Regions from separate parts of the Pseudomonas fortuita genome, predicted to be linked through region 4. Evidence: predicted binding sites of a transcription regulator. Region 4 holds the regulator's gene; each other region holds the start of a gene.
The links. The regulator sigma-54, encoded in region 4, starts transcription at its own class of promoters, with help from an activator protein. The targets are predictions, from matches to a motif close to ANTGGCATNNANNTTGCTNT.

Region 1 (5,876 bases), 1.5 Mb from region 4:
GCTTCGCGCTTGGTGAACGGGTGCGCCTGCTCGACGGCCTGGCGCAACGAGCTGAGCGCCTCGGTCGATTCGGTAAACAGCTCGCTGATGAACTGCCCATGGCTACGTTGACCACTGACGGCCAGCAGCATTTCCGCGGCCGGGTTCATGTATTCCAGGCGCAGCTCGGCGTTGAGCAGCAACGTGGCGGTGGTCAGGTTGTCCAGAAGCAGACGGTGCTGCGCATCGCTGATGGTCATAAGGCGTCGTTGACCTCTTTTGGCGCTTGCCTGGCATTTCTTTGGCCAGGGCCGGGCTCGGGGTGCATCGGCTGATGCGTGTCTCTCCGCAGAAAAAATGCAAGAAACAAACCAAAGCTCCGAAAAGAAGCGGGATTTGCCGATAAAGGCCTGGATCTGCGCAAATTCGGATCAGAAAGTCTTGATGAAACGTTTAATGTGAACCAGATTGGGGAGCAAATCGGGGCACTGTACTCAATCTTGCACCAAGATAGAGCATAGCGTGGCGGGCGAGGGTTCTGCGTGTGGCGCAAACGAAAACGGCCTCCCGAAGGAGGCCGTCTTGATCATGTCATCGGCGCGAAGCGGCGATCAGATCAGCAGCTGTAGTACAGCTCGTATTCCAGCGGGTGCACGAAGGTACGGACCTTGATCTCTTCTTCCGACTTCAGTTCGATGAAGGCATCGATGAAGTCGTCGGAGAACACGCCGCCCTTGGTCAGGAACGCACGGCCTTTGTCCAGCTCTTCCAGGGCTTCTTTCAGGCTGCCGCAGACTTGCGGAATGTCCTTGGCCTCTTCTGGTGGCAGGTCGTACAGGTTCTTGTCGGCAGCATCGCCTGGGTGAATCTTGTTCTGGATGCCGTCCAGGCCGGCCATCAGCAGGGCCGCGAAGGCCAGGTACGGGTTGGCCGATGGGTCCGGGAAGCGTGCTTCGATACGGCGGGCTTTCGGGCTGCCGACGTAAGGAATACGGATCGAGGCGGAACGGTTGCGAGCCGAGTAGGCCAGCATTACCGGAGCTTCGAAGCCTGGGACCAGACGCTTGTAGGAGTTGGTCGACGGGTTGGTGAAGCCGTTCAGGGCCTTACCGTGCTTGATGATACCGCCGATGAAGTACAGGGCGGTGTCGGACAGGCCGGCATAGCCTTCACCCGAGAAGGTGTTCTTGCCGTCTTTCCAGATCGACATGTGCACGTGCATGCCCGAACCGTTGTCGCCGTACAGTGGCTTCGGCATGAAGGTAGCGGTACGGCCGTAAGCGTCGGCAACGTTGTGCACGACGTATTTCAGGGCCTGTACTTCGTCAGCTTTCTTCACCAGGGTGTTGAACTTGACGCCGATTTCGTTCTGGCCGGCAGTCGCCACTTCGTGGTGGTGAACTTCAACGGTCTGACCCATTTCTTCCAGTGCGTTGCACATGGCAGTACGGATTTCGTGGTCGTGGTCGAACGGCGGAACAGGGAAGTAGCCGCCTTTCACGCCTGGACGGTGGCCTTTGTTGCCGCCTTCCACGTCAGCGCCGGTCATCCACGAGCCTTGCTCGGAGAAGATCTTGAACATCGAGCCGGAGATGTCCGAGTGGAACTTCACTTCGTCGAAGATGAAGAACTCTGGCTCCGGGCCTGCGAATACGGTGTCACCGATGCCGGTGCTCTTCAGGTACTCTTCGGCGCGCTTGGCGATCGCACGTGGGTCGCGATCGTAGCCCTGCATGCTCGACGGGTCGACGATGTCGCAGGTGATGATCAGGGTTGGTTCTTCGGTGAACGGGTCCAGCACGGCGGTGTCGTCGACCGGCATCAGGATCATGTCGGACGCTTCGATGCCTTTCCAGCCAGCGATGGAGGAGCCGTCGAACATCTTGCCGACTTCGAAGAAGTCTTCGTCCAGCGCATCACGCGACGGCATGGTCACGTGGTGCTGAATGCCTTTGGTGTCCGTGAAACGCAGATCAATCCACTTGACGTCATGATCTTTGATGAGTTGAACCGACTTCGACATGTTGTCCTCCGGATGGTCTAGAGCGCGGTGGGCCGCTGCCCTGGAAAAAGGGTGTTGCCGGGCGCGGATAGTCGGCCAAGCTTACCTGCCTCACAAGGGAGCAAATTGCATGCCAGTGCCCGAAAATGGCGAGGGTGGGATAAAAGCAGGCGTTTGCGGGCATTTGGCGGTGGGTTGGCGGGGAAAAGTGCACCCTTACGATGCGGTTTTTGGCATCAACGCACCAATAGGGTGCATTGGTTGGCTGTGTGCTTCCTTTAAGGGCCTCATCGCCGGCAAGCCAGCTCCCACTGAGAGGGCGCATGTCTTGAGGCCCGCCGAAGTCCTGTGGGAGCTGGCTTGCCGGCGAGGAGGCCAGTACAGGCAATATAAATCCAACCTTCTGTACAAAAGTTGGTCAAATCCTGAGCAGTTTCCGCTATAATTCGCGCCCCACATTTTCGGCAGGCCCTGCGCGCGCTGTTAACCAATGAAACTTATCGTCAAAGTCTTCCCAGAAATCACCATCAAGAGCCGGCCGGTGCGCAAGCGCTTCATCCGTCAGCTCGCCAAGAACATCCGCAACGTGCTCAAGGACCTCGATCCTGAGCTCGCGGTCGATGGTGTCTGGGACAATCTCGAAGTGGTCACCCGCATCGAAGACGAAAAAGTCCAGCGCGAGATGATCGAACGCCTCACCTGCACCCCGGGTATCACCCATTTCCTGCAGGTAGAGGAATACCCGCTGGGTGACTTCGATGACATCGTTGCCAAGTGCAAGCAGCACTTCGGCCACCTGCTGGCCGGCAAGCACTTTGCCGTGCGCTGCAAGCGCGGGGGCCACCATGACTTCACCTCGATGGACGTCGACCGTTACGTCGGCAGCCAGCTGCGCCAACAGTGTGGCGCGGCCGGCATCGAGCTGAAGAAGCCTGAAGTGCTGGTGCGCATCGAAATCCGCAACCAGCGCCTGTACGTGATCCACAACCAGCACCAGGGGATCGGCGGCTACCCGCTGGGCGCCCTGGAGCAGACCTTGGTACTGATGTCCGGTGGCTTCGACTCCACCGTGGCAGCCTACCAGATGATGCGCCGTGGCCTGATGACCCACTTCTGCTTCTTCAACCTTGGCGGCCGTGCCCACGAGCTGGGCGTTATGGAAGTGGCCCACTACCTGTGGAAGAAGTACGGCAGCAGCCAGCGCGTGCTGTTCATCAGCGTGCCGTTCGAAGAAGTGGTCGGCGAGATCCTCAACAAGGTCGACAACAGCTACATGGGCGTGACCCTCAAGCGCATGATGCTGCGCGGTGCCGCGCACATGGCTGACCGCCTGGAAATCGATGCCCTGGTCACGGGCGAGGCCATTTCCCAGGTGTCCAGCCAGACCCTGCCGAACCTGTCGATCATCGACTCGGCCACCGACAAGCTGGTGCTGCGCCCGCTGCTGGCCAGCCACAAGCAGGACATCATCGACCAGGCCACCGAAATCGGCACCGCCGACTTCGCCAAGCACATGCCAGAATACTGCGGCGTGATTTCGGTAAACCCGACCACTCACGCCAAGCGCCATCGCATGGAGCATGAAGAGAAGCAGTTCGACATGGCCGTGCTGGAGCGCGCCCTGGAGCGCGCCAAGCTGATCTCCATCGACCATGTGATCGACGAGCTGGGCAAGGATGTCGAAATCGAGGAAGTGGCCGAGGCGCTGTCGGGCCAGATCGTCATCGACATTCGTCACCCCGATGCCCAGGAAGACGAACCCCTGGTGCTGGACGGTATCGAAGTCCAGGCCATGCCGTTTTATGCCATCAACAGCAAGTTCAAGCACCTGGACCCCACGCGCCAGTACTTGCTGTATTGCGACAAGGGTGTGATGAGCCGTTTGCACGCACACCATCTGCTCAGTGAGGGACATGCCAATGTGCGTGTTTATCGTCCGACATAAGACGCCGGGGCTGTATGGCGGCAGTATCCGCCATCGCCCTCCCGACCACCGGGCCCGCTGAGCCTTAAACAGTACATATTGGCCGCCTACACTGGGCGGCAACCGAATCCTCTGATCGAGATACACTTGTGATCGAAAATCTGCGTAACATCGCCATCATCGCCCACGTTGACCATGGTAAAACCACCCTGGTCGACAAACTCCTGCGTCAGTCCGGCACTCTGGAGCGTAACGAGCTCAACGACGAGCGCGTCATGGACTCCAACGACCAGGAAAAAGAGCGCGGTATTACCATTCTGGCGAAAAACACCGCCATCAACTGGAACGGCTACCACATCAACATCGTCGACACCCCCGGCCACGCCGACTTCGGTGGCGAGGTTGAGCGTGTAATGTCGATGGTCGATTCCGTGCTGCTGCTGGTCGACGCTCAAGACGGCCCTATGCCGCAAACCCGCTTCGTAACCAAGAAGGCTTTCGAAGCTGGCCTGAAGCCAATCGTCGTGATCAACAAGGTTGACCGCCCGGGCGCGCGTCCTGATTGGGTTCTGGACCAGATCTTCGACCTGTTCGACAACCTCGGCGCTACCGACGAGCAGCTGGACTTCAAAGTGGTCTACGCTTCGGCCCTGAACGGCATTGCCGGTCTGGACCACACCGAAATGGGCGAAGACATGACTGCCCTGTACCAGGCTGTCATCGACCACGTTCCAGCGCCAGCTGTTGACCGTGACGGCCCGTTCCAGATGCAGATCTCTGCACTGGACTACAACAGCTTCCTGGGTGTTATCGGCGTTGGCCGTATTGCCCGTGGCCGCATCAAGCCGAACACCCCGGTTGTCGCCATCGACGCTGACGGCAAAAAGCGTAACGGCCGTATCCTCAAGCTGATGGGTCACCACGGCCTGCACCGCGTCGACGTTGAAGAAGCCCAGGCTGGCGACATCGTTTGCATCAGCGGTTTCGACGAGCTGTTCATCTCCGACACCCTGTGCGACCCGACCGCCGTTGAGGCGATGAAGCCGCTGACCGTTGACGAGCCAACCGTTTCGATGACCTTCCAGGTCAACGACTCGCCGTTCTGCGGCAAGGAAGGCAAGTTCGTCACCAGCCGTAACATCAAGGACCGTCTGGACAAAGAGCTGCTGTACAACGTAGCCCTGCGCGTTGAAGAAACCGATTCCCCAGACAAGTTCAAGGTCTCGGGCCGTGGCGAGCTGCACCTGTCGGTACTGATCGAAACCATGCGTCGCGAAGGCTTCGAGCTGGCCCTGGGCCGCCCAGAAGTAATCATTCGTGAAGTAGACGGCGTCAAGCAAGAGCCGTTCGAAAACGTCACCATCGACATCCCTGAAGAATCCCAGGGCAAGGTCATGGAAGAAATGGGTCTGCGTAAAGGCGACCTGACCAACATGGTCCCGGATGGCAAGGGCCGTGTTCGCCTGGAATACAACATCCCGGCGCGTGGTCTGATCGGTTTCCGTAACCAGTTCCTGACCCTGACCAACGGTGCAGGCATCCTGACCTCGATCTTCGACCGCTATGACGCTGTGAAGTCCGGCCACATGTCCGGCCGTCAGAACGGCGTACTGGTTTCGGTCGAAACCGGCAAGGCGCTGACCTACTCGCTGGAAACCCTGCAGGCGCGTGGCAAGCTGTTTGTCGAGCACGGTCAGGAGATCTACAACGGTCAGATCATCGGCCAGAACAGCCGCGACAACGACCTGGGCGTCAACCCTACCAAGGGCAAGAAGCTCGACAACATGCGTGCTTCGGGTAAAGACGAAGTCATCGCCCTGGTTCCGCCTGTTCGCTTCACCCTGGAACAGGCTCTGGAATACATCCAGGAAGACGAGCTGTGCGAAGTAACGCCGAAGTCCATCCGTCTTCGCAAGAAGATCCTGGACGAAAGCGAGCGTACCCGCGCTGCCAAGAAAGCCAAGAACAGCT
Region 2 (5,876 bases), 310 kb from region 4:
GCAGGTCTTCGAGTTCCTTGAGGGTCTTGGAGATGGCCGGCTGACTGATGGCGAGCACGTCGGCAGCCCTGGCCAGGCTGCCCTGCCGGGCAATCTCCAGGAAGCACAGCAGGTGGCGGTATTTAATGCGGGTGTCGAGGTTCATGGCCTCAAGCTTACCGCATCAGCATCTTCATCGCCTGGGAGACCGAGCGCCGCCCGCGCGGCGCTCGATTTCCCAGGCGACGAAAATGCAACGGCGAACAACTGCCGAGCCCCCGCAACCTCTCAGCCCACCGCCAACTCCACAGCCTCACCGTTCAAGCGCACCGGCCACACCCGCAACCTCTGCCCGCCATCCTCCAGGCACTCCCCGGTCTGCAGGCTGAAATGCTGCTTGTACAACGGCGCTGCGACCACCAGCTCGCCCTGCACACTGCCCACCAGCCCGCGGCCGATGATGTTGGCACCGGACCGCGGGTCACGGTTGTCCACCGCATACAGCGGCTGCGCCTGCCCCGGCAGGTAGAACAGCGCCACTTGGGCCCCGTCCAGCCACACTACCACCCCAGAGTCGGGCACCAGGTCTTGTGCCAGGCACACCGCTTGCCAGTTCGCGTGGGTTTTCACAGCAGCATTGGACAGGTTCATCAGACAGCCTCCTCGACAGTAGCAATGAGGTGCAGCGGTGCAGCGGGCCGGCGTTGTTCGCGTTCGCGCACAAAGTGCACGTCGGGGTCGGCACGCCGGTCATTGACGAAAGTGCGAAAGCGCTTGAGCTTCTCCGGGTCGTTGAGCGCGTTGGCCCATTCGCACTCGTACTGGTCGACCACATGCTGCATCTGCGCTTCCAGCTCGCTGGCCAGGCCCAGGCTGTCGTCGATGATCACCTGCTTCAGGTAGCCCAGCCCGCCATCCAGGTTTTCGCGCCACACCGAGGTGCGCTGCAGCTTGTCGGCCGTGCGGATGTAAAACATCAACACGCGGTCGATCAGCCGCACCAGGGTTTCGTCGTCCAGGTCGGTGGCAAACAGTTCGGCATGCCGTGGGCGCATACCGCCGTTGCCACACACGTACAGGTTCCAGCCCTTGTCGGTGGCGATCACGCCGATGTCCTTGCTCTGCGCCTCGGCGCATTCGCGGGTGCAGCCCGACACTGCAAACTTGAGCTTGTGGGGGCTGCGCAGGCCCTTGTAGCGGTCTTCCAGGCGCAGGGCCATGGCAACGCTGTCCTGCACGCCGTAACGGCACCAGGTGCTGCCCACGCAGGATTTCACCGTGCGGGTCGACTTGCCGTAGGCATGGCCGGTTTCGAAGCCTGCGTCGATCAGCTCGCCCCAGATCAGCGGCAGTTCGTGCAACTGGGCACCGAACAGGTCAATGCGCTGGCCGCCGGTGATCTTGGTGTACAGGTCATATTTTTTGGCCACCTGGCCGATGACGATGAGCTTGTCGGGGGTGATTTCACCCCCGGGAATGCGCGGCACTACCGAGTAGGTGCCGTTCTTCTGCATGTTGGCCATGAAGGTGTCGTTGGTATCCTGCAACGGCACCAGCGCGGGGTCCATGATCGGCTGGTTCCAGCACGAGGCGAGGATGTTGCCCACCGCCGGCTTGCAGATGTCACAGCCAACGTGGCCCTTGCCGTGGCGTTCGAGCAGCTCGCTGTAGGTGCGGATGCCCTCCACCCGCACCAGCCCGTACAGTTCCTGACGGGTGTAGGTAAAATGCTCGCACAGGCTTTTGTCCACCGCTACGCCGCGGGCGGTCAGTTCGTGCTCGAACACTTGCTTGAGCAAGGCCGCGCAACCACCACAGCCGCTGGCGGCCTTGGTGCAGCCTTTGACCGCAGCAAGGTCGCTGCAGCCGCTGTCGATGGCCGCGCACACCGCGCCCTTGCTGACGTTGTGGCACGAGCAGATGGTTGCGCTATCGGGCAGCGCATCGGCGCCAAGGGCCGGTGCACCACCGCCTTGGGGCAGGATCAGCGCTGCAGGGTCGGCTGGCAGGGCAATACCGTTCTGGGCGTACTGCAAGAGGGTGTCGTAATACGTGTTGTCGCCGACCAGCACCGCGCCGAGCACGTGCTTGCCGCTGGCGTCCACCACCAGCCGGCGGTAGGCGCTGTTGGCTTCGTCGATGAAGCGGTAGCTGCGTGAACCGGCGGTGGCGCCATGGGCATCGCCGATCGAGCCGACATCCACGCCCAGCAGCTTGAGTTTGGTCGACATGTCCGCGCCGGTGAACGCTACCGCCGCCTCCCCCATCAGTAATGCGGCCAGGTTGCGCGCCATGCTGTAGCCGGGGGCGACCAGGCCGAACACGCTGCCGTTCCAGGACGCGCACTCGCCAATGGCGAAGATGCGCGGGTCGCTGCTGCGGCAGTGGTTGTCGATTACCACGCCACCGCGCACAGCGATATCCAGGCCGCAGCCACGGCCCAGGGCATCCTGTGGGCGGATACCGGCGGAGAACACGATCAGGTCGGTTTCCAGGTGCTCGCCACCGTCGAAGTTCATGCGGTAGCGGAATGCTTCACCGGTGCTGATCGACTGGGTGGCGCGCGACAGGTGCACGCCAACGCCCAGCGCTTCGATCTGTGCCTTGAGCGCGGCACCGCCCTCGCCGTCCAGCTGAACCGGCATCAGCCGTGGGGCAAATTCCACCACGTGGGCTTCCAGGCCCAGCGACTTGAGCGCATTGGCGGCCTCCAGGCCGAGCAGGCCACCACCGACCACCACGCCACGGCGGGCACCAGCGGCTGCGGCGCGAATGCCATCGAGGTCGTCGAGGGTACGGTAGACCAGGCGGGCATTGCCACTGGAGCCTTCGATCGGCGGCACGAACGGGTAGGAGCCGGTGGCAAGGACCAGTTGGTCGTAGCCATAGCGCCCCTCGGCGGTGACGACCTCGCAGCGCTCACGGTCGATTTCCAGCACGGCCTCACCGAGGTGCAAGTGCACGCCGTTGGCGGGGTAGAACTCGTGTTCGCACAGGGCCAGGGTCTCGGCACAGCTGCCGCCGAAGTACTCGGAAAGGTGCACACGGTCGTAGGCACGTTGGCGCTCTTCGCCGAACACCCGCACCTCGAAGCGCTGCAGGGCGCCGCGGCTGACCAGTTGTTCGACGCAATGGTGGCCGACCATGCCGTTGCCGACGATGACCAGTCGCTCTCGTTGCCCGCTGCTCGCTGTTGCCTTCATAAGCCGATCCTCGATCAAAAAAAAAGCGCCTGGAGCCGAAGCTCCAGGCGCCTTTGCCTGTATTCATCACGGTGTGCCCCCAGGTTGATCGCCGTTGATCAGTGGGGCTTGTTGTAGTGGAGGTAAAGCAGGGAATGTGCCAATTGCTTTGCCTGTACCGGCCTCTTCACAGCACAGGGCTGCTCCTACAGGAGCACGCGATCCCTGCAGGAGCAGCCTTGTGCTGCGAAGGGGCCCCACAGGCGATCAAAATGCACAACCGGGGTGCACATCAGCCCATCCCGGTGCACTCAGTACACATCCCGCCGATAACGCTTGGCCTTGCTCAACCCTTTGACATAGGCAGCCGTCTGCGCCTCATCCATCCCGCCATGCTCAGCCACAACCGTGCGCAACGCCGCATCTACATCCTTGGCCATGCGCTGCGCATCGCCACACACATAGAAATACGCCCCCGCCTCCAACCACTGCCACAGCTGGGCGCCCTGTTCGAGCATGCGCTGCTGCACATAGACCTTATGCGCCTGATCCCGCGAGAACGCCGTGTCGAGCCGCAAGTGCCCTGCTTTCTCCCAAGCCTGCAACTGTTCGCGGTAATAGAAGTCGGTAGCGGCGTACTGCTCACCAAAGAACAGCCAATTCCGCCCTTTTGCGCCCCGCGCCTCCCGTTCTTCAAGAAACGCCCGGAACGGTGCAACGCCGGTACCTGGGCCAACCATGATCACCGGCACGCTGTCGTCCTCGGGCAACCGGAAGTGCTTAGATACCTGCGGGAAAATGGCCACCTTCAACGCTTGCGCACGGTCGGCGAGGAAGGCCGAACACACCCCCTTGCGCTCGCCGTAACGCACGGTGGAGACGGTCAGGTGAACCTGGCCCGGATGGGCCAACGGGCTGGAGCTGATCGAGTAAAGACGCGGCTGCAAGGGCTTGAGCAGGCCAAGCCAGTCGGCCAGCGGCAGCTGTTGGGGAAAGGCGCGCAGCACATCGGCCAACTGCCGGCCGCACAGCCATTCCTGCAGCTCGGCCTTGCACTCCGGCCGCAGCAGGCGCTGCAGGTCCGGGCTACTGCCAGCGAAGGCCTGCAGTTGCTGACCGGTGACCTTGGCGATCTCCAGGTGCGTTTGCAGGGCTTCGGCCAGGGGCATGGCAGGCTGGCCCTTGAGCTCGACCAGCGTCTGGCCATCGAGCTGCATCAGCGCCAGCAGTTCGTCGACCAGGGCCGGGCAATTGCGCGGCCACACGCCCAGGGCATCGCCGGGGGCATACCTGAAGCCGCTACCGCTCAGGTCGAACACCAGTTGCCGAGTTTCCTTGCTGGCACCGGGGCCGTTGAGCAGGTGGTTTTCCAGCAAGGTGGCAGCCCAGGGTTGCTGTTTGCTGTAGGCCGGCATGGGTACGGGGTGGCTCGCCGGCTGCGGTGCAGCGGCACTGCCCAGCGTGGGCAGCAAGGCTTCTAGCCACCCCGCGAAGGCTGCGTCAAAGTCCGGCTCGCAGTCCACCCGTTGCAGCAGGCGACGCCCACCGAGTTCGGCCAGGCGTTGGTCAAGCTTGCGGCCAAAGCCGCAGAACTGGTTGTAACTGGAGTCGCCCAAGGCCAGCACGGCATAGGGCAGCTCGGCACAACAGGCGCCCTCCTCGCCCTGCAAGGCCTGCCAGAATGCCGCCGCGCTGTCGGGCGCGTCACCATCGCCAAAGGTGCTGGTGATCAGCACCACGCTGGCCGCGCCCTGCAGTTGGCTTGGGCTGACCGCCTCCATGCAACTGAGCTGCACATCAAGGCCGGCACCGCGCAGGTGTTCGGCACAACGCTCGGCCAGCAGCTCGCCGTTACCGGTCTGCGAGGCCCATAACACTTGGTGCCGTGGGGCCACCAACGCTGCAACGGGCAGCGCCGCTGGCTGAGCGAACAGCCCGGCCAGCAAGCCGTCGATAAACAGCCGGCGGTTGCCGGCCAGTGGCGCACTGGCCGGCAGGCTAGGCACGCCCTCGGCGCGGGCCTGCTCCAGGCCCAGCAGGAAACCCTGCAGGTAATGGCGCTCTTCTTCTGCCAGCACCGGGGCTGGCAGGGTGTCCAGGCCAAGCAGACGGGACAGGGTGGCAGTGGGCATGCGGACTGGCTCCAGAATGGCAGTGTGCAGCTCAAGGGCGTCGATACGCTCGCCGGCGACCCGCTGCAGGGCGACGGCGCAGTATTTGAAAGCCGGCTGTAGCGACAGTGGATCGACCGCATCGCAGGTCACGGCATTGATTGCCAGTTGCTCACCGACCAGGTCGTTCCAGTGAAACGGCGCAAAGCAGTTGCCTGGCAGCACCCGGTCGCTGATTCGCACCGGTAGCACGGCTTGCCCGCGCCGCGAGCGGATGGCGACCTGGTCTTTTTCAGCCATGCCCAGGCGTGCGGCGTCGTCGGGGTGGACCTCGACGAAAGGGCCAGGCTCCAGCTTGTTCAGCGCCGGCACCTTGCCGGTCTTGGTCAGGGTGTGCCACTGGTGCTGCACACGGCCGGTGTTCAGCACCATGGGGTAGTCGTCATCCGGCAATTCTGCTGCCGGCAACCAGGGCCTGGCGAAGAAACGCGCCTTGCCACTGGCGGTAGTAAAGGCCAGCGCCGGGCGATCGCCCTGGGCATCGTGCAGCAGCGCCTGGCTGCTGCCGTCGTTCAGGTAGCGCAATGGGCTGCGGTCGCTGCCA
Region 3 (5,876 bases), 2.7 Mb from region 4:
CTGAGGGTGCCGTCGGCACCCACCTCAACCTTCTGCTCTGGCGGGATGGCAATCGGGCCACCGTTGCCGATCACCGGCATGCCGTTGCCGGCACGCAGCACGCCGAGGGCGTCGATGTTCAGGCTACCGGTACGCACGTAGGCTTCGCTGCCGTCCGGGGCCTGCACGGCAATGAAGCCCTTGCCGGTCACGGCGACATCCAGGTCACGCCCCGTCTCGACCAACGGGCCCTCGCTGAAGTCGGTGGCCGGGCGTTCGGTCATGGCAAAGGCCCGCGCCGGAAAGCTGTCGCCGAACACCGGCATCGAACGGGCCTGCTCCAGGTCACGCTGAAAACCGTTGGTGGAAATGTTCGCCAGGTTGTTGGCGTGGGCCTTTTGCGCCAGCGCGTTCTGGCTGGCGCCGGTCATGGCCACATAAAGCAACTTGTCCACAGTATCTCCTCTGCGCGTCGCTGCCGCGCTGTCACTGGCCAGGTCCGAAGCAATAATCGAACCAAGTCTGAAACCGCCTGTTTACAGGGGCTCCAGCGCAGCAAGGGGCAACAAACGTCAGTTTGTCGGCGGAAGTTTGCCGCCTGCGGCAAGGGCGTGCTCAGAAGGTGCGGCAAGCGGCGTTGTTGTAGGGGCCGGAATGGCGTACCCAGCCCTCGCCCGGGTTGTTGGCAGAGCACAGGTAGCGGCCGGTGGCCAGGCTTTGCCATTGGTAGAACGGGGCGGGAGCGGCCGAGAGCGGCAAGGCCATGGCCAGGAGGGCGGTGAGCATTAGCCGTTTCATGGGCGTGAACCTTGAAGAACCTGGGGCCGCTTTGCGGCCCCAATTACAGACAAAACCACACTAGCAGGCGGCCATCAGGTCATCTGGATGATGGTCTGCATGATGGTGCTTTCGGTGGAAATGGTCTTGGCGTTGGCCTGGTAGTTGCTCTGCGCCTTGATCAGGTTGACCAGCTCACCGGTAAGGTCGACGTTGGAGTCTTCCAGCGCACCGCCAGTAATCTGGCCCAAGGTACCAGTATCCGGGGCGCCGATCACCGGCACACCCGAGCCATAGGATTCTTTCCAGCTGGTGCCACCCACCGGGGTCAGGCCCTGCAGGTTGGCAAAGTTGGCGATCGCCACCTGGCCGATCACCTTGTCCTGGCCATTGGTGAAGTTGGCGAACATATTGCCGCTTTCGTCGATGGTCAGGCCCGAGAGCTCACCCGTGGCAAAGCCATCCTGGCTCTTGGCAGTGGTGGCGGAGGCTGCGTTGTACTGGGTGGTACCGAGCATGTCCAGGTTCACCCCGGCGACGTTGGCGGTAGCGCCGTTGGCGCTCCACACACCGGCGGCGTTCTTCTGTGCCGGGATCCAGTTGTCGAGGGTGAAGGTCTTGTTGGCCGCGATGGTCATGCCACCGGCCACCGGGCCTGCCGTCATCGAGGCAGAATCCAGGGTGCCGTCAGACTTGAACGGCAGATTGTTGGCCAGCGGCGTGGTCGAGGCCGGGTTGGCCGGGTTGCGCCCGTCGATGGTGGTGTACATGGTCCAGGAGTTGCTGGTGGCGTCCTTGACGAAGTACTGGTTCAGCTGGTGCGCGTTACCCTGGCTGTCATACACGTCGGTATTGAACGTGTAGTTATAGGTGCTGGTATTGGTCGGATCGAACGGCGTCTGGCTGGGCGCAGTCGCAGTGGAGTTGAGGTTGACGTTCTCGGAGATGCGCCCGGTCGGGTTGGGCGTCAGGTTCGAGGTGTCGATCTGCAGGTTGGTCAGCACGCCCTGGACGATCTTACCGTTGGCATCCACTGCATAACCTTGCAGGTTGGAGCCCGACGAGTTGACCACGTAGCCGTCCTTGTCGCTGTAGAAAGCACCGGCACGGGTGTAGATCTTCGAGCCGTTGTCGTTCATCACGAAGAAGCCGTTGCCATCGATGGCCATGTCCAGCGCCTGGCCGGTGCCATTGATGTTGCCCGGCGTGAACAATTGCGACACAGCGGCAGTCTTCACACCCGTGCCGACCACGTTCTTGCCGGCACTGGTGCCGCGGATGGAGTTGGAATACTGGTCGGCGAACTCGGCGCGCGAGGACTTGAAGCCAGTAGTGGCAACGTTGGCAATGTTGTTGCCGGTAACGTTCAGGGCCTTGTTCGCTGCATAGAGGCCGCTAAGGCCGGTATTGAAAGACATGTGTAACTCCTGTCGTTTTGCTCAGGCCCTAGATGCCGATGCTTTGGATTTTGGAAAGCGCAACACTGCCCAGCCCAGCCAGGTTGAGCGTCATCTCAGAACCGTTGGTGCCCATGGTCACACTGGTAACGGAGGCCGGCAGGTTGGTGGTCATGGCCGTGGCCTTGCCGTCGATCGAAGCGGTGGCCTTGAAGGTGTAGGTACCGGCTGGCGCCGCTTCGCCGTCGTCGTTCAGGCCATTCCAGGTAAAGTCGACCTTGCCGGCTTTCTGGGTACCCAGGTCGAGGGTGCGTACCAGCTTGTCATCCTTGTCGTAGATGCCCACCGAGGTGGCGGTGCTGGACGACGTCAGGTTGACCGTGCCTTTCATATCCTTGCTGGTGTCGACCACAGCCTTGTCGGTCTGGACAATTACATTGCGCCCGACCAGTGACGAGGCCTGCAACGCCTGGGAAGACTGCAACCCTGCCGCGATATAGGTCACAGAATCGTTCAGCGACTGCATGCTCTCGAGGCTGCTGAACTGCGCCAGCTGCGCCACGAACTCGCCGTTTTCCTGTGGATCGAGCGGGTTCTGGTTCTTCATCTGGGTAACCAGCAACTGCAGAAAAGCATCTTTGCCCAGCGCGCTGCCGGCAGCGCCGGTGCTGCTGTCGGTCTTCGACGTCTGCTTCTGCAGCGAGGTCAGGTACGCGCTGCTGACGTCAGAGGTGGAATTGGTGGTGGTCATGTCGGCTTCCTATCACTGCCCCAGGGTCAGGACTTTCTGCATCATGCTCTTGGCCGTGTTCATCAGCTCGGCGTTGGTCTGAAACGCACGGCTGGCGGAGATCATGTCTGCCATCTCCTCGACCACATTGACGTTCGGGTAATAGACGTAGCCGTCCTTGTTCGCCGCCGGATGATTGGGCTCGTAGCGTGCTTCCAGGGTGCTCTGATCCTCGACGATGCCTTTTACCTGCACGCCCTGCCCTGCTTCGCCCTGGTCTTCGAACAGCGACTGGCTGCTGCCGGCTTGCGCATCCTGGAAGGTGGTGGCGAACACGGGGTGGCGGGCGCGGTACGTCTGGTCGATGCTCGAAGAAACGGTTTCGGCGTTGGCAATGTTGGAAGCGACGGTGTTAAGGCGCGTGTTCTGCGCGCTCATGCCGCTACCGGCAATATTGAAGACACTGGAAAGGGACATGGTCATTCTCCCCGCAGGGCCGATACCAGCCCTTTGAATTTGCTGTTGAGCAAGGTGAAGCTGGCCTGGAAGCCAATGGCGTTTTCGGTGTAGTTCGATTGCTCGATCTGCGCGTCCACGGTGTTCTGGTCGATCGACGGCTGCAGCGGCGTGCGGTACTTGAGGGTATCGTCGGCTGCGATGGCGAGGCCTTCGGCTTCGATGTGGCGGCTATTGGTGCGGTCCATGGCGAAACGGCCGCTTTGCTGCTTGTCGCTTTCGGCGGCCAGCACAGAGGCGAAGTCCATGTCACGCGCCTTGTAGTTGGGCGTGTCGGCGTTGGCGATGTTGTTGGCCAGCACTTCGGCGCGCTGGGCGCGGAAGCCCAGAGCCTTTTCGTGAATACCAAGCGCCTTGTCGAAGCTGATGCTCATGTCGGGGAAACCTTCGGAGGTTGACCGGAATATCGTTGAGCAAGGTATAGCAAGGGCTGTGCCAACCCATGCAAAGCCCGCAAATACGGGGCTACGAGGCGCAGTGCTGTCAGGGTGATGCCAGAAAAGCGGCAAAGGCCTTCCGCCCACGGCGGCGAAAGCGGCAATTGCCGGGCGGCAAATGCGGCAAATCAAAAAATTGACGTCAGGGATTTTCCTGTGCCGGCCCCTTCGCGGGTAAACCCGCTCCCACAAGGACCCGTGCAAGGCCTGAGGGCGGCACCGAACCTGTGGGAGCGGGTTTACCCGCGAAGAGGCCGGCACATACAGCAAAAAGGCCGGCAGCTTTCGCTGCCAGCCTTCTTGATTACTTGGCCTGGTAGATGATCCCCGGGCTGCACTGGACCATCTGGTAATGCTCCGGCAACCCGTTCAGCGCTTCCGAAGCACCAAGGAACAGGTAGCCCCCCGGCTTCAAGGTGCTGTGAATGCGCAGCAGGATGTCCCGTTTCACCTGCGCCGAGAAGTAGATCAGCACGTTGCGGCAGAACACGATGTCGAACTTGCCCAGGGCGGCATAGCTGTCGAGCAGGTTGAACGAGCGGAACTCGACGCGGCTGCGAATCGCCGGCTTGACCGCCCAGCGCCCCGGCCCCTTGGGGTCGAAGTAGCGCTGCAGGCGCTCCTGGGACAAGCCGCGGGCGATGGCCAGGCTGTCATACTCACCGGTCTTGCAGTTGGTCAGCATGGTGCCGGACAGGTCGGTGGCAACGATCTGCGCGCCCATCTTCAATTGGCCAAGGTTGCTGCGCTCGAACTCGTCGATGGCCATCGAAATGGAATACGGCTCCTGGCCCGACGAACAGGCCGCCGACCACATGCGCAGGCGCTGGCCGGGGTTGTTGCGGATGAACTCGGGAATCACCTTGTTCTTCAGCACTTCGAACGGGTAGGTATCGCGAAACCACAGGGTTTCGTTGGTGGTCATCGCATCCACCACCTGCTCACGCAAACCACCGCGCGGCTGGGCCTGGATGCGTTGCACCAGTTCGCCCAGGCTCTTGATGCCCTGTTGCTCCATCAGCTTGTTGAGACGGCTGGAAACCAGGTACTGCTTATTCTCGCCCAGCAGGATGCCACAGGCTTTCTCCAGGAATACCCGGAACTGTTCGAAATCCAAATTACCCGTAGACACTCTTGCCGCCTCTTTTCAATCACTGGTGCCGGGGGCGTGCCCCCGGCTGCTTCAATGCGCTGCCTTGATCCGGTCGACCACCCGCTGGGCCAGGTCGTCCGGCTTGAACTTGGCCAGGAAGTCATCGGCACCGACCTTCTTGACCATTGCCTGGTTGAACACCCCGGAAAGCGAAGTATGCAGGCAGATGTGCAATTTTTGCATGCGCGGGTCGCTGCGGATCTCCGCCGTTAGCGTATAGCCGTCCATTTCCGGCATTTCAATGTCCGAGATCATCATCAGGAACTCTTCTTCCGGCTTTTTGCCCTCCTCCACCAGCTGGCGCAGGTAGTTCAGGGCCTGACGGCCATCATTGAGCGCCACCACCTCCACCCCCACGGTCTGCAGGCAGCGGCTGACCTGCTTGCGTGCCACCGACGAATCGTCCACGGTCAGCACCCGCATCAGCACGGCCTTGTCCTGCGTCTCGGCATCGATCACCCCGGCCGAGACCGACTCGGACGACGGCGACACTTCGGCCAGCACCTTCTCCACATCGATGATCTCGACCATGCGGTTGTCCACCCGGGTGACCGCCGTCAGGTAGTGGTCACGGCCGGTGCCCTTGGGTGGCGGATGGATCTCTTCCCAGTTCATGTTGACGATGCGCTCCACCGAGTGCACCAGAAAGCCCTGGGTCTTGGTGTTGTACTCGGTGATGATCACGAAGCTGTTGCGCGTCTCTTCCTGCAGCGGCCGCAACCCGGTGGCCATCGACAAGTCGAGGATCGGGATGGTCGCCCCGCGAATGTTGGCAACGCCACGCACCACCGGGTGCGCCTTGGGCAGCAGGGTCAGCGCAGGGCATTGCAGCACTTCCCTGACCTTGAACACGTTGATGCCGTAAAGCTGTTCGCCGTTGAGGCGGA
Region 4 (5,876 bases):
GCGGTTTCGACGCCTTCAAGGACGCCTTCACCAAAGCGGCGCTGACCCGTTTCGGCAGTGGCTGGGCGTGGCTCAGCGTGACGCCGCAGAAAACCCTGGTGGTGGAAAGCAGCGGTAACCAGGACAGCCCGCTGATGCACGGCAATACGCCAGTTCTTGGTCTGGACGTGTGGGAGCATGCCTATTACCTGAAGTATCAGAACCGTCGTCCGGAATACATCGGTGCTTTCTACAACGTCATTGACTGGGCGGAAGTGGAACGTCGTTATGTTGAAGCCCTGAAGTGAGTCGGACCGGTATGCGCTCTGAAGTGATGTCTGTCAGCAGTGTGCGCCTGTTTCGTCTGGCGCTTGGGACTTTGCTGTTGCTGACCGGCACCGCGCTGCTGGTCGCGCGCGGCCTTGCCTGGCTGGACCTGGAGCCACGCATGTTGCGCGCCCTGGAGGGCGGCGCATTATGCGCACTGGGGACGGCGCTGGGGGCGGTACCGGTACTGGTCATTCGCAACATGCCGGTGGCGCTGGCCGACACGCTGCTGGGCTTCGGCGCAGGCGTGATGCTGGCAGCCACCGCATTTTCCCTGATCATTCCGGGCCTGGACGCGGCCCGGTCCGTAGGTTTCAGCCCATGGGCCGCCGGTGGCCTGATCAGCTTTGGCTTGTTGTTCGGTGCGCTGTGCCTGTTTCTGGTTGACCTCAAGGTGTCTGGCGCCTCGCCAGAAGCACTGGTCGGCACTGGCAACCAGCCGGTGATTGCTGCGCGTATCTGGCTGTTTGTCATTGCCATCGTTGCGCACAACATCCCCGAAGGCATGGCCATCGGTGTGTCGGCAGGTGGGGGCATGGCCGACGCCGACAGCCTGGCCATGGGCATTGCGTTGCAGGATGTGCCCGAGGGACTGGTGATTGCGCTGGTGTTGGCCGGGGCGGGCATGTCGCGTTTCAACGCTTTTCTGATTGGCGCTGCGTCAGGCTTGGTCGAGCCGCTGGCCGCAGTGATCTGTGCCTGGTTGGTGAACATCGCCGAACTGCTGTTGCCGCTGGGCCTGGCCTGCGCGGCAGGGGCGATGCTGCTGGTGGTGACCCAGGAGATCATCCCGGAATCGCGCAGTAACGGCCATCATCGTCTGGCCAGCCTGGGGCTGTGCATCGGGTTTTGCCTGATGATGGTGATGGACACCGCGCTGTCCTGATTCATGATCAGGTTTACGCGTTCCCAGCAGGACCGTGCAGGCTTCTATTCGCCTTCGTCGAAGAAGTTGTTGATCAGCTCGACCAACGCATTCATCGCCTCGTTGTCCTGCTCGCCTTCGGTATGCAGGTGCACCTGGGTGCCTTTGCCGGCTGCCAGCATCATCACCGCCATGATGCTCTTGCCGTCCACTAGCGTGTCCGGCGCGCGCCCAACGCGCACCTGGCAGGGATAGCGGCCAGCCACGCCGACGAACTTGGCTGCCGCCCGGGCATGCAGGCCCAGCTTGTTGATAATGGTGATTTCGCGGGCGGGCATCGTGGGGCGGATCCTTGGGCTAGAGGTCGCGGTGGCGGACCTGGACGTTTTTCAGGGATTGCTGCAGCAACTGGCCAAGGCGCTCGGTTATGTACACCGAGCGGTGGTGGCCGCCGGTGCAGCCGATGGCAATGGTAACGTAGGCGCGGTTGCTGGCGGCGAAGCGGGGGAGCCACTTGAGCAGGTAGCTGGAAATGTCGCTGAACATGTCTTCGACATCTGGCTGTGCGCCCAGGTAGTCGATGACCGGTTGCTCGAGGCCGGAGTGTTCGCGCAGTTCAGGCTTCCAGTAAGGATTGGGCAGGCAGCGCACATCGAATACCAGGTCCGCATCGACCGGCATGCCCCGCTTGAAACCGAACGATTCGACCAGGAACGCGGTGCCAGGCTCGGGCTGGTTGAGCAGGCGCAGCTTGATCGAATCACGCAGTTGATACAGGTTCAGGTTGGTGGTGTCGATCTTCAGGTCAGCCAGGTCGGCGATCGGCCCCAAAAGCTCGCTCTCGACGCGGATCGCCTCGGCCAGCGAGCGGTTGGCATTGGTCAATGGGTGGCGTCGGCGGGTTTCCGAAAAGCGCTTGAGCAGCATGCCTTCGTCGGCATCCAGGAACAGCACATCACACTGGATATTGCGCGCGCGGGCTTCTTCGAGCAATTCGGGGAAGCGCGTCAGGTGGCTGGGCAGGTTACGTGCGTCGATCGACACTGCAACCTTCGGTTGCAGCAGTTCGGTGTTGATCAGCGCCTCTTCCGCCAGCTCCGGCAAGAGCGCGGCGGGCAGGTTGTCAATGCAGTAGAAACCATTGTCTTCCAGGACATCGAGGGCGGTACTCTTGCCGGAGCCGGACCGGCCGCTGACAATGATCAAGCGCATGTTCAGTGCTCGTTCTGTTCGTCCAGGACTACCTGGAAGAGGGCCTCGTTACTGCTGGCGCTACGCAAGCGATCACGAACTTCCTTGCGATCAAGCATGCTGGCAATCTGGCGCAGCAGTTCCAGGTGGGCATCGGTAGCGGCTTCAGGCACCAGCAAGACGAACAGCAGGTCCACGGGCGCGCCATCGATGGCGTCGTATTCGATTGGGGCGTCCAGGTGCAGCAGGGCACTGACCGGTGCGGAGCAACCTTCAAGCCGGCAGTGAGGGATGGCGATGCCATTGCCGAAACCGGTCGAGCCGAGTTTTTCGCGGGCGACCAGTTTTTCGAAGACGTCTTGCATCTCCAGTTCTGGCACTTGATCGGCGATGAGGTTCGCAACCGTTTCCAAGGCGCGCTTTTTACTGCCGCCCGGCACGTTCACGAGGGAACGGCCGGGGGTCAGGATGGTTTCAAGTCGGATCATGGATGAGGGGGATCAGCGGGCAGCTGCACCTTGCAGCAGGCTTTGCTGTTTTTCCTTGTGTTTTTTCAGTTGGCGGTCGAGCTTGTCGGCCAAGGCGTCGATGGCTGCATACATGTCTTGGTCTTCGGCATTGGCAACCACTTCACCGCCAGGAATCTGCAGGGTCGCTTCGACCTTCTGCTGCAGCTTCTCGACTTTCATGATGACCTGCACGTTGGTGATCTTGTCGAAGTGACTTTCCACGCGGGCGAGCTTTTCAAGCACATAATCGCGCAGTGGCTGGGTGACTTCTACATGCTGTCCACTGATATTGACTTGCATACAGCTTCTCCTTTATTGCCCGTGCATAAAGAGGCAGGTCTTGCACCTGCCCCACAAACGCTGTGGCGCATCTCAGGGGCTACATCAGTCGCTTGCGTTCGCTCGACGGTGCTATGCCGAGCGACTCGCGGTACTTGGCGACGGTGCGACGGGCTACCTGGATGCCTTGTGCCTCCAGTAAACCAGCGATCTTGCTGTCACTCAATGGCTTTTTCTGATTTTCCGCTGCAACCAGTTTTTTGATGATCGCGCGGATCGCTGTAGACGAGCATTCTCCGCCTTCGGAGGTGCTGACGTGGCTGGAGAAAAAGTATTTCAGTTCGTAGATGCCACGCGGGGTGTGCATGTATTTTTGCGTGGTAACCCGAGAGATGGTCGACTCATGCATCCCCACCGCTTCGGCGATGTCATGCAGCACCAGCGGCTTCATTGCTTCATCACCATGGTCGAGGAAACCGCGCTGGTGCTCGACGATCTGCGTGGCAACCTTCATCAGGGTTTCGTTGCGGCTTTGCAGGCTCTTGATGAACCAGCGCGCTTCCTGCAACTGGTTGCGCATGAAGGTGTTGTCGGCACTGGTGTCGGCGCGGCGCACGAAGCCTGCGTATTGCGGGTTGACCCGCAGGCGCGGGATGGCTTCCTGGTTCAGCTCCACCAGCCAGCGGTCGCTGTCTTTGCGCACGATGACGTCGGGCACCACGTACTCGGGTTCGCTGGACTCGATCTGTGAGCCAGGGCGCGGGTTGAGGCTTTGTACCAGCTCGATGACCTGGCGCAGCTCGTCTTCCTTGATTTTCATGCGCCGCATCAGCTGGCTGTAGTCGCGGCTGCCGAGCAGGTCGATGAAATCGGTGACCAAGCGCTTGGCTTCGGTCATCCACGGAGTGTTGGCAGGCAGCTGGCGCAGTTGCAGCAGCAGGCATTCACCCAGGTTACGGGCGCCGACGCCGGCCGGTTCGAACTGCTGGATACGGTGCAGCACCGCTTCGACCTCGTCCAGCTCGATATCCAGCTCCGGGTCGAAACCGGCGCAGATTTCCTCAAGGGTGTCTTCCAGGTAGCCCTGGCCGTTGATGCTGTCGATGAGGGTAACGGCGATCAGGCGGTCGGTGTCGGACATCGGCGCCAGGTTCAGTTGCCACAGCAGGTGGCTTTGCAGGCTTTCGCCGGCCGATGTGCGGGTGGTGAAGTCCCACTCATCGTCATCGTTGCTCGGCAGGCTGCTGGCGCTGGTCTGGTAGATGTCTTCCCAGGCGGTATCGACCGGAAGCTCGTTGGGGATCCGCTCGCCCCACTCGCCATCTTCCAGGTTGTCGGCACTGACGGTGCTTTCCTGAAAGCTGTTGTCCTGGGCTTCGGCTGCCGGCTTGTTCTCGGCGTTGTCCGCCATCGGGTCGCTGTTGTCGAAGTCCTCGCCGTCTTCCTGACGTTCGAGCATCGGGTTCGACTCCAGCGCTTCCTGGATTTCCTGTTGGAGGTCCAGGGTGGAAAGCTGGAGCAGACGGATGGCCTGTTGCAACTGCGGTGTCATCGTCAGTTGCTGGCCCATTTTTAGGACGAGCGATGGTTTCATGGCTGGGGCTTAATACCTTGTTCGCCGGCGCGCATGCGCCATCCACTACACGAGGGCGCCGGGGCGCCAGATCAAGCAAGTTTTATGCCTTAAATTGTAGCGTTTGCCTAGAGCGCTGTAACAACTTTACCCGCGGTTTCACGGCTATGTGCCAGTGCTCCAGGCGCTTCCCCTGGGTCAGAGCCGGAACTCGTGGCCCAGGTAAACCTCTTTGACCAGGTCGTTGGCCAGGATGGTCTCGGCATCGCCTTCAGCGATCAGCCGGCCATCATTGACGATATAGGCGGTCTCGCAGATATCCAGCGTCTCGCGCACGTTGTGGTCGGTAATCAGCACACCGATGCCCTTGGCCTTGAGGTGGTGGATGATCTGCTTGATGTCACCAACCGAGATCGGGTCGACACCGGCGAAGGGTTCGTCCAGCAGGATGAACTTGGGTGCGGTTGCCAGGGCGCGGGCAATCTCGACGCGGCGGCGTTCACCACCGGAAAGGCTCATGCCGAGGTTGTCGCGAATGTGGCTGATGTGGAACTCCTGCAGCAGGCTTTCCAGCTCTTTGCGGCGGCCGTCGCGGTCGAGGTCCTTGCGGGTCTCGAGAATGGCCATGATGTTGTCGGCCACCGACAGTTTACGGAAGATCGAGGCTTCCTGCGGCAAGTAGCCGATGCCGGCACGGGCGCGGCCGTGCATGGGCTGGTGGCTGACATCGAGGTTGTCGATGAGCACGCGCCCCTGCTCGGCCTGGACCAGCCCGACAATCATGTAGAAGCAGGTGGTCTTGCCGGCGCCGTTGGGGCCGAGCAGGCCGACGATCTGGCCACTGTCGATCGACAGACTGACATCACGTACGACCTGCCGCCCCTTGTAGCTCTTGGCCAGATGCTGGGCTTTGAGGGTTGCCATTTACTCGGCCTTCTTCTTGGGCTGGATCACCATGTCGATGCGCTGACGTGGCTGGGTCACGTTGCCACCACGACCGGCGGTCGCCACCTGGGACTTGGTGTTGTAGACGATCTTCTCGCCTTCGGTCGTGTTGCCCTCGTTTTCGACCTTGGCGCGGTCGGTGAGGATCACGGTGTCTTTCTGCGCCTGGTACTGGATTGTCACTGCCCAGCCTTTCATCTTGTCTGGC

Region 1: a site for sigma-54 is predicted at 2,100-2,119, ahead of glnA (type I glutamate--ammonia ligase). Genes of this name have one in related genera too.
Region 2: a site for sigma-54 is predicted at 3,307-3,326, ahead of nirB (nitrite reductase large subunit NirB). Genes of this name have one in related genera too.
Region 3: a site for sigma-54 is predicted at 3,820-3,839, ahead of flgB (flagellar basal body rod protein FlgB). Genes of this name have one in related genera too.

Annotation. Positions count from the first base shown of each region.
Region 1 is NZ_CP114035.2:5,885,996-5,891,871, reverse strand. It holds gene glnL (nitrogen regulation protein NR(II)) at 1-239, opposite strand, end outside; gene glnA (type I glutamate--ammonia ligase) at 596-2,002, opposite strand; gene thiI (tRNA uracil 4-sulfurtransferase ThiI) at 2,472-3,926, shown strand; gene typA (translational GTPase TypA) at 4,055-5,876, shown strand, end outside.
Region 2 is NZ_CP114035.2:1,341,286-1,347,161, reverse strand. It holds gene pcaQ (pca operon transcription factor PcaQ) at 1-145, opposite strand, end outside; gene nirD (nitrite reductase small subunit NirD) at 268-630, opposite strand; gene nirB (nitrite reductase large subunit NirB) at 630-3,182, opposite strand; gene OZ911_RS06135 (bifunctional nitrate reductase/sulfite reductase flavoprotein subunit alpha) at 3,473-5,876, opposite strand, start outside.
Region 3 is NZ_CP114035.2:4,592,746-4,598,621, forward strand. It holds gene OZ911_RS20965 (flagellar basal-body rod protein FlgF) at 1-434, opposite strand, end outside; gene OZ911_RS20970 (hypothetical protein) at 595-777, opposite strand; gene flgE (flagellar hook protein FlgE) at 852-2,174, opposite strand; gene flgD (flagellar hook assembly protein FlgD) at 2,203-2,904, opposite strand; gene flgC (flagellar basal body rod protein FlgC) at 2,917-3,360, opposite strand; gene flgB (flagellar basal body rod protein FlgB) at 3,363-3,773, opposite strand; gene cheR (protein-glutamate O-methyltransferase CheR) at 4,141-4,968, opposite strand; gene OZ911_RS21000 (chemotaxis protein CheV) at 5,020-5,876, opposite strand, start outside.
Region 4 is NZ_CP114035.2:1,030,943-1,036,818, forward strand. It holds gene OZ911_RS04665 (superoxide dismutase) at 1-287, shown strand, start outside; gene OZ911_RS04670 (ZIP family metal transporter) at 299-1,192, shown strand; gene OZ911_RS04675 (HPr family phosphocarrier protein) at 1,237-1,509, opposite strand; gene rapZ (RNase adapter RapZ) at 1,529-2,383, opposite strand; gene ptsN (PTS IIA-like nitrogen regulatory protein PtsN) at 2,386-2,850, opposite strand; gene hpf (ribosome hibernation-promoting factor, HPF/YfiA family) at 2,863-3,171, opposite strand; gene OZ911_RS04695 (RNA polymerase factor sigma-54) at 3,251-4,744, opposite strand; gene lptB (LPS export ABC transporter ATP-binding protein) at 4,922-5,647, opposite strand; gene lptA (lipopolysaccharide transport periplasmic protein LptA) at 5,648-5,876, opposite strand, start outside.